2 regions of the Serratia sp. OS31 genome follow, and region 1 is predicted to be linked to the other one. Evidence: predicted binding sites of a transcription regulator. Region 1 holds the regulator's gene; the other holds the start of a gene.

What was found. Region 1 encodes PurR, which represses purine synthesis genes. Its sites were predicted from a motif close to CANGCAAACGTTTGCNTG; they were not measured.
Region 2: carA (glutamine-hydrolyzing carbamoyl-phosphate synthase small subunit) is a predicted target of PurR. The motif match lies at 1,776-1,793, and genes of this name have one in related genera.

The regions. Positions count from the first base shown of each region.
Region 1 covers NZ_JACJFQ010000007.1:149,144-152,562, forward strand. The annotation lists gene H5P17_RS08825 (C40 family peptidase) at 1-106, shown strand, start outside; gene sodB (superoxide dismutase [Fe]) at 300-878, shown strand; gene H5P17_RS08835 (YnhF family membrane protein) at 932-1,021, opposite strand; gene purR (HTH-type transcriptional repressor PurR) at 1,345-2,370, shown strand; gene punR (DNA-binding transcriptional activator PunR) at 2,405-3,313, opposite strand.
Region 2 covers NZ_JACJFQ010000001.1:42,092-45,510, forward strand. The annotation lists gene carB (carbamoyl-phosphate synthase large subunit) at 1-387, opposite strand, end outside; gene carA (glutamine-hydrolyzing carbamoyl-phosphate synthase small subunit) at 404-1,552, opposite strand; gene dapB (4-hydroxy-tetrahydrodipicolinate reductase) at 2,023-2,844, opposite strand; gene H5P17_RS00190 (FadR/GntR family transcriptional regulator) at 3,167-3,419, shown strand, end outside.

The sequences.
Region 1 (3,419 bases):
ACCGCGTACCGGTGAAGAAATTCGGATCAGCCAGCTCGACAATGACTACTGGCAAAACCATTACATCGGCGCTCGCCGTGTAGTAACACCGAAAACCATTCGATAATTTCTTTGGCGGCTGGCTTGCCCAGCCGCTCTCCCCTGACTGATTTTCCTGCTGTCCCTAAAGCACCCAATCCTTTAGCCCGCCCCACTGTATTTCATCGCGAAAATTGCTAAGCTAAATATCCACAATAAAAACAGGCCAATTGCGTTTCCGTTGCTCTGACGGAAAATTGGCACTGTACAAGGAGGAAGCAATGTCGTTTGAACTGCCCGCACTACCTTATGAAAAAAACGCCCTCGAACCGCACATTTCGGCAGAAACCCTGGAATACCACTATGGCAAGCATCACAACGCCTACGTGGTCAACCTGAACAATCTGCTGAAAGGCAGCGAGTTTGCAGGCTCCTCCCTTGAAGCTATCATCAAGGCTTCCAGCGGCGGCATCTTCAACAATGCGGCCCAGGTATGGAATCACACCTTCTATTGGCACTGCCTGTCACCTCAGGGCGGCGGAGAGCCCCAGGGCAAACTGGCCGCGGCGATCAATCAGGCTTTTGGTTCTTTTACCGCCTTCCGGGAACAATTCAGCGACGCCGCGGTGAAAAACTTCGGCGCAGGCTGGACCTGGTTAGTGAAAAAACCGGATGGCTCGCTGGCGATTGTTAATACCTCGAACGCGGCCACGCCGCTGACCGGTGAAGACAAACCGCTGCTGACCGTCGACATTTGGGAACACGCCTACTACATCGATTATCGCAACGCACGACCGGCCTACCTGGAAAACTTCTGGGCGCTGGTTAACTGGACATTTGTGGAGGAAAATCTGGCGTAAAGCGGGGAAATACAACCAGGCGTAGCGAACTGCGCCTGGTTGACTGAAGAGTATCAGTTCAATGCAGCGGTGAAGCTAAAAGCGATAATCACAGCCAGCGCACCCAGGGTGGTGAACAGTGACATTTTCAAATCGGTATCCATTACAACTCCTTTTCAGATTGGGTTTCCCAAGGGTAAAAGGCACACAATTAATGTGTTAAACCATTTTCCCACAGTTGGCCGATAAAATCTTGTTATCATTTCCCAGTTTATAATACCGATTACCTCTTCCCCTTTTGCTCAATATGGGACAAAATTCGCAGTTCACAACTGTGTACCGGCAAAATGCCCCTCCTGACCAAGCGCTGACGACTTCAACACACTAAAAACTCAGTTTTCGCTTCTTTGGAGAAGGATCTACGCAGGCAAACGATTAACATCACACTTACATACTGCAACATGTGAGTTCAGGAGTCATTCTTTACATGGCAACGATTAAAGATGTGGCCAAACGCGCTGGCGTTTCCACCACCACCGTTTCGCACGTCATCAATAAGACTCGTTTCGTCGCCGAAGAGACAAAAGCGGCCGTTGGCGCCGCGATCAAAGAGCTGCACTATTCACCCAGCGCCGTGGCGCGCAGCCTCAAGGTCAACCACACCAAATCTATTGGTCTGCTGGCCACGTCGAGCGAAGCACCTTACTTTGCCGAAGTGATCGAGGCGGTGGAAAACAGCTGCTACAGCAAAGGCTATACGCTGATCCTGTGCAACTCGCATAACAATCTGGACAAACAACGCGCCTATCTGGCGATGTTGGCGCAAAAGCGCGTCGATGGTCTGTTAGTCATGTGTTCGGAATACCCGGACCAACTGCTCGGCATGCTGGAAGATTATCGCAATATCCCGATGGTCGTCATGGATTGGGGCGCTGCACGCGGTGACTTTACCGACACCATTATCGATAACGCCTTCGAAGGCGGCTATCTGGCCGGGCGCTACCTGATTGAACGCGGCCACCGCGATATCGGAGCCATTCCGGGCCAGCTGGCACGCAATACCGGCGGCGGCCGCCATCAGGGCTTTTTAAAAGCCATGGAAGAAGCCAATATCGACGTGCGCGAAGAGTGGATTGTTCAGGGCGACTTTGAGCCGGAATCCGGTTACAAGGCCATGCATCAGATACTGTCGCAGAAGCAACGCCCTACCGCGGTATTCTGCGGTGGCGATATCATGGCCATGGGGGCGATCTGCGCCGCCGATGAACTTGGGCTGCGCGTGCCGCAGGACATTTCGGTGATTGGCTACGATAACGTACGAAATGCCCGCTACTTCACCCCGGCACTGACCACGATCCATCAGCCCAAAGAACGTCTGGGTGAGATGGCGTTCACCATGCTGCTGGATCGCATTATCAGCAAACGTGAAGAGTCGCAGGTCATTGAGGTTCATCCCAAGCTGGTCGAGCGCCGTTCGGTCGCTGACGGCCCGTTCATCGATTATCGCCGCTAATTATCTGCGCCGGAAACCCTCGCGGTTTCCGGCGTCATTCTTCGCTTAGCCACTCCTGATTCAAGGTTTCACTGTCTCCCAGATAATCCAGTAACCAGGCCATCGCCGGTGACGGCGTATTTTGCTGCCAGGTCAGGCAACAAGGGCTGGCGGGAAATGGCTGTTGCAACTGTAGCGCCACCAGTTCCCCGCGCTGCACCAAAGGCAATACCCGATGCGCGGGCATCATGCCAACGCACAACCCGGCACACAGGCAATCTATCGCAGAGGCCCAGTCCGGCACCACCAGGCGTCGCTGGTTGTCCAACGTCCAGGTCACGCGTTTGGGCAGGTTGCGCGAAGTATCTTCCAGGCACAGCGACGGAAAAGGCCGGAGTTGATCGTCGTTCAACAGCCCTTCTATCGCGGCCAGAGGATGTTGTGGACTGGCCACGCACAGCCAGCACATATCCCCCATATCGCGAAAGGCGAAACCGCCGCCCACGGGCACCGCCCTTGTGGCACCGATCGCCATATCGGCACGACCGTCCACCAGCGCATCCCACACGCCATTAAACACCTCCGGCTGAACCAGCAGTTCGACGTCGGGGAAATGGCGGTAAAAATCCAGCACCAATTGGCGGCTACGCTGGGGTTTAACGATGATATCTACCGCAATTTTCAACTGGCCCCGCCAGCCGTTAGCCACCTGCTGGCACTGTCGTCGCGTGTCGAGCATTTTTTTGATGACACCACGCGCTTCCTGAATAAACAGCACGCCCGCCGGTGTCAGTTCCACGTCACGATGACGACGCTCAAACAGCGGCACCGCCAGCCATTGCTCCAGCTGCCGCACCGTGTAACTTACCGCCGACGGCACCCGATGCAGTTCCTGCGCCGCAGCGCTGAAACTGCCGGTACGGGCCACCGCATCGACGACATCCAGGGAATATTCAGACCACATAGTTTTGCCTTCAATTTTTTTAACAGCACCTCGCAAATATTACCGTTTCACAAGCAGAGATCCAGCCGGATACACTTGCCGGCGCTAAAAACCTGCGACAATAAAA
Region 2 (3,419 bases), on a different contig from region 1:
ACGGTCTTCCGCTTTGTCGATCGCGTCAGCGGTAGCGCCAATCATGGTCACGCCGAACTCGGCCAGCACGCCCTGACGTTCCAGCTCCAGCGCGCAGTTCAGTGCGGTCTGGCCGCCCATGGTCGGCAGCACGGCATCCGGACGCTCTTTTTCGATGATTTTGCGCACCACTTCCCAGTGGATTGGCTCGATGTAGGTCGCATCCGCCATTTCCGGGTCGGTCATGATGGTGGCCGGGTTGGAGTTGACCAGAATGACGCGGTAACCCTCTTCGCGCAGCGCTTTACACGCCTGGGCACCCGAGTAGTCGAACTCACACGCCTGGCCGATAACAATCGGGCCAGCGCCGAGGATCAGGATGCTTTTTATGTCTGTACGTTTTGGCATTTTTTACTGCTCCTGATTATTTGGCGTTAGAACGGTAAGTCTCGATCAGTTCGATAAAGTGATCGAACAGCGGCGCGGCGTCGTGTGGGCCCGGGCTGGCTTCAGGGTGGCCCTGGAAGCTGAACGCTGCTTTATCGGTGCGGTGGATGCCCTGCACCGTGTGGTCAAACAAGGATTTGTGCGTGACGCGCAGTTCGGCCGGCAGATTGTTTTCGTCTACCGCAAAACCATGGTTCTGCGCGGTGATCATGACGCAGTCGTTATCCAGATCTTTTACCGGGTGGTTACCACCGTGGTGACCTAGCTTCATCTTCACGGTTTTCGCGCCGCTGGCCAAAGCCAGCAACTGGTGGCCGAGGCAGATGCCAAACACCGGAATGTCGGTTGCCAGGAACTGCTTGATGGCGGCGATGGCGTAATCGCATGGCTCCGGGTCACCCGGGCCGTTGGACAGGAAAATACCGTCCGGATTCATTTTCAAGACTTCATCCGCCGGGGTCTGCGCCGGCACCACTGTCAGGCGGCAGCCGCGATCCACCAGCATACGCAGAATATTGCGCTTGGCGCCGAAGTCATAGGCCACCACGTGGAACGGCAGCTCAGAGGCCGGTTTGGCTTCCGGCAGTTCGCCTTCAAGCGTCCAACTGCCCTGCTGCCAGCTGTAGGCTTCCTGGGTGGTGACTTCTTTCGCCAGATCCATGCCTTTCAAACCCGGGAAGGCTTTGGCCTTCGCTAACGCCAAGGCGGCATCCGGCGTGTCGGCGGCGATGATGCAGCCGTTCTGTGCCCCTTTCTCGCGCAGCAGACGGGTCAGCTTGCGGGTATCGATATCGGCAATCGCCACGATGTTGTGACGCTTCAGGTAGTCAGACAGGCCTTCTTCGTTGCGGTAGTTGCTGGCAATCAGTGGGAGGTCGCGAATGACGAGGCCTTGGGCGTGTACAGCGGAGGATTCTTCGTCGGAAGCATTGGTGCCGACATTGCCGATATGAGGATAAGTAAGAGTAACGATCTGGCGGGAGTAGGAAGGATCAGTGAGGATTTCTTGATAACCGGTCATCGACGTATTGAAGACCACTTCCCCCACTGCCGTACCCTCTGCCCCGATGGCCCGACCGTGGAATTGGGTTCCGTCTTCGAGAACCAATAGCGCTGACTTAATCAAAACACCCTCCAAGGAATAATCAATCACAATATTTGCATATTAATTCAGATATCGAGATCTAAATCAATGCAAAAACCGCCCTCAAGGTCAATTTTTGGCAAATTGGGCGCATTTTAATGATGAGTGCTCCGCTTGTCTACCCAAAGCGCCATTTTTTCTCTTATTTTTGCACTTCTCGGCGTTTAATGAGGTTAGTAGCCATAAAAACACGTCTAAACTCGGGTGAGTAAACGGTTGCGAGCGCTAAAGACAGAAAATCACCATTCTGCAGGCATTTTTACGAGCGAGGGATACGTCAGAAGGGACAAAAGCACCACAAAATAAAAGTTAACTACCTAAAACAAAGAAAAACTAACAAAAACAACTTAAAACACCTATTTATCATGTTAAAAAAAAGGACAATAAAATTATTGTCCGTTAATCATAGCATTATGATTAATACAGCCACATCACGATGGCATACAAATCAATTACAACTGGTCTAAATTGAGCACGTCACGCATATCAAACAGACCTTTATCATGGCCTTTAAGCCATATCGCAGCCTTAACTGCACCACTGGCAAAAGTCATGCGACTGGAGGCCTTATGGGTGATTTCTACCCGCTCACCGATGTCGGCGAACATGGCGGTGTGCTCACCGACGATATCGCCGGCGCGAATAGTGGCAAAGCCAATGCTCTTCGGATCGCGTTCACCTGTATGACCTTCACGCGCATACACCGCGCACTCTTTCAGATCGCGCCCCAGCGCACCGGCAATCGCCTCGCCCATCGCCAGAGCCGTGCCCGAAGGGGCGTCGACCTTATGACGATGATGCGCTTCAACAATCTCAATATCGGTATAGTCGCCCATCACCTGCGCGGCTTTTTCCAGCAGTTTTAACACCAGGTTCACGCCGACGCTGAAGTTGGCGGCGAAGACGATGCCAATCTGCTCAGCCGCGGCGCGGATGGCCTCTTTGCCCGCATCATCGAAACCGGTAGTACCTATCACCACGGCTTTTTTGTGCTCGACGCAGAAAGCCAGGTACGCCAGGGTGCTTTCCGGACGGGTGAAGTCGATCAGAATATCGAAATCGTCGGCCACTTTTTCCAGGCTGTCGCTGACGGTTACGCCCAGCGCACCAATGCCCGCCAGTTCACCGGCGTCGGTGCCAATCAGGCTTGAGCCAGGACGCGATACTGCCGCACCCAAAACCACGCCCTGCGCCTGATGTACGGCCTGGATCAATTGGCGGCCCATACGGCCGCCGGAACCCGCAATCGCAATGCGGATGGGTGAATCAGTCATGCTTGCTCTCTTGTTGATTTAACGCCTATCTCATTAGGCTATCGGTTCAGGTTAACTGCCCCACCTTATCATCGCCAGAGGATTCATTTCATAATTAGAAAATTATGATATCCCCCGCTTTTCATCAGTAATGCTGTCAACGGGTTAACAATCCGGCCGATCAACGCCCATTGACGATTGTACATAAACATGCAATTTGAACCGGTGAAATTTGCATGATAAAACGCTCGTTTTCTTCATTCAAACCGGCACTGGTACCACCAGCACGCCGCTTAGCTTAGTATAGGGCGCAACAGCCGCTTTAATTACCTGAGAAACACGGATGAAAACCGCGCAAACCACCATATCTGAAACCCTGACGCAAGATTTGGCCCGCCGCATCATCAGTGGCGATCTGCCGCCTGGGTTGTCGCTGCCGGGCGAGAATGAATTGGCCTTGCAGTATTCGGTTTCACGCACTTCGGTTCGTAACGCGTTGCAGGTGCTGGCGGCGAAGGGGTTGGTTTCCATTCAGGCCAAGAAGCGCAGCACCGTCAATGCCCGCGAACAATGGAGTTTTTTGGATCCTGACGTAC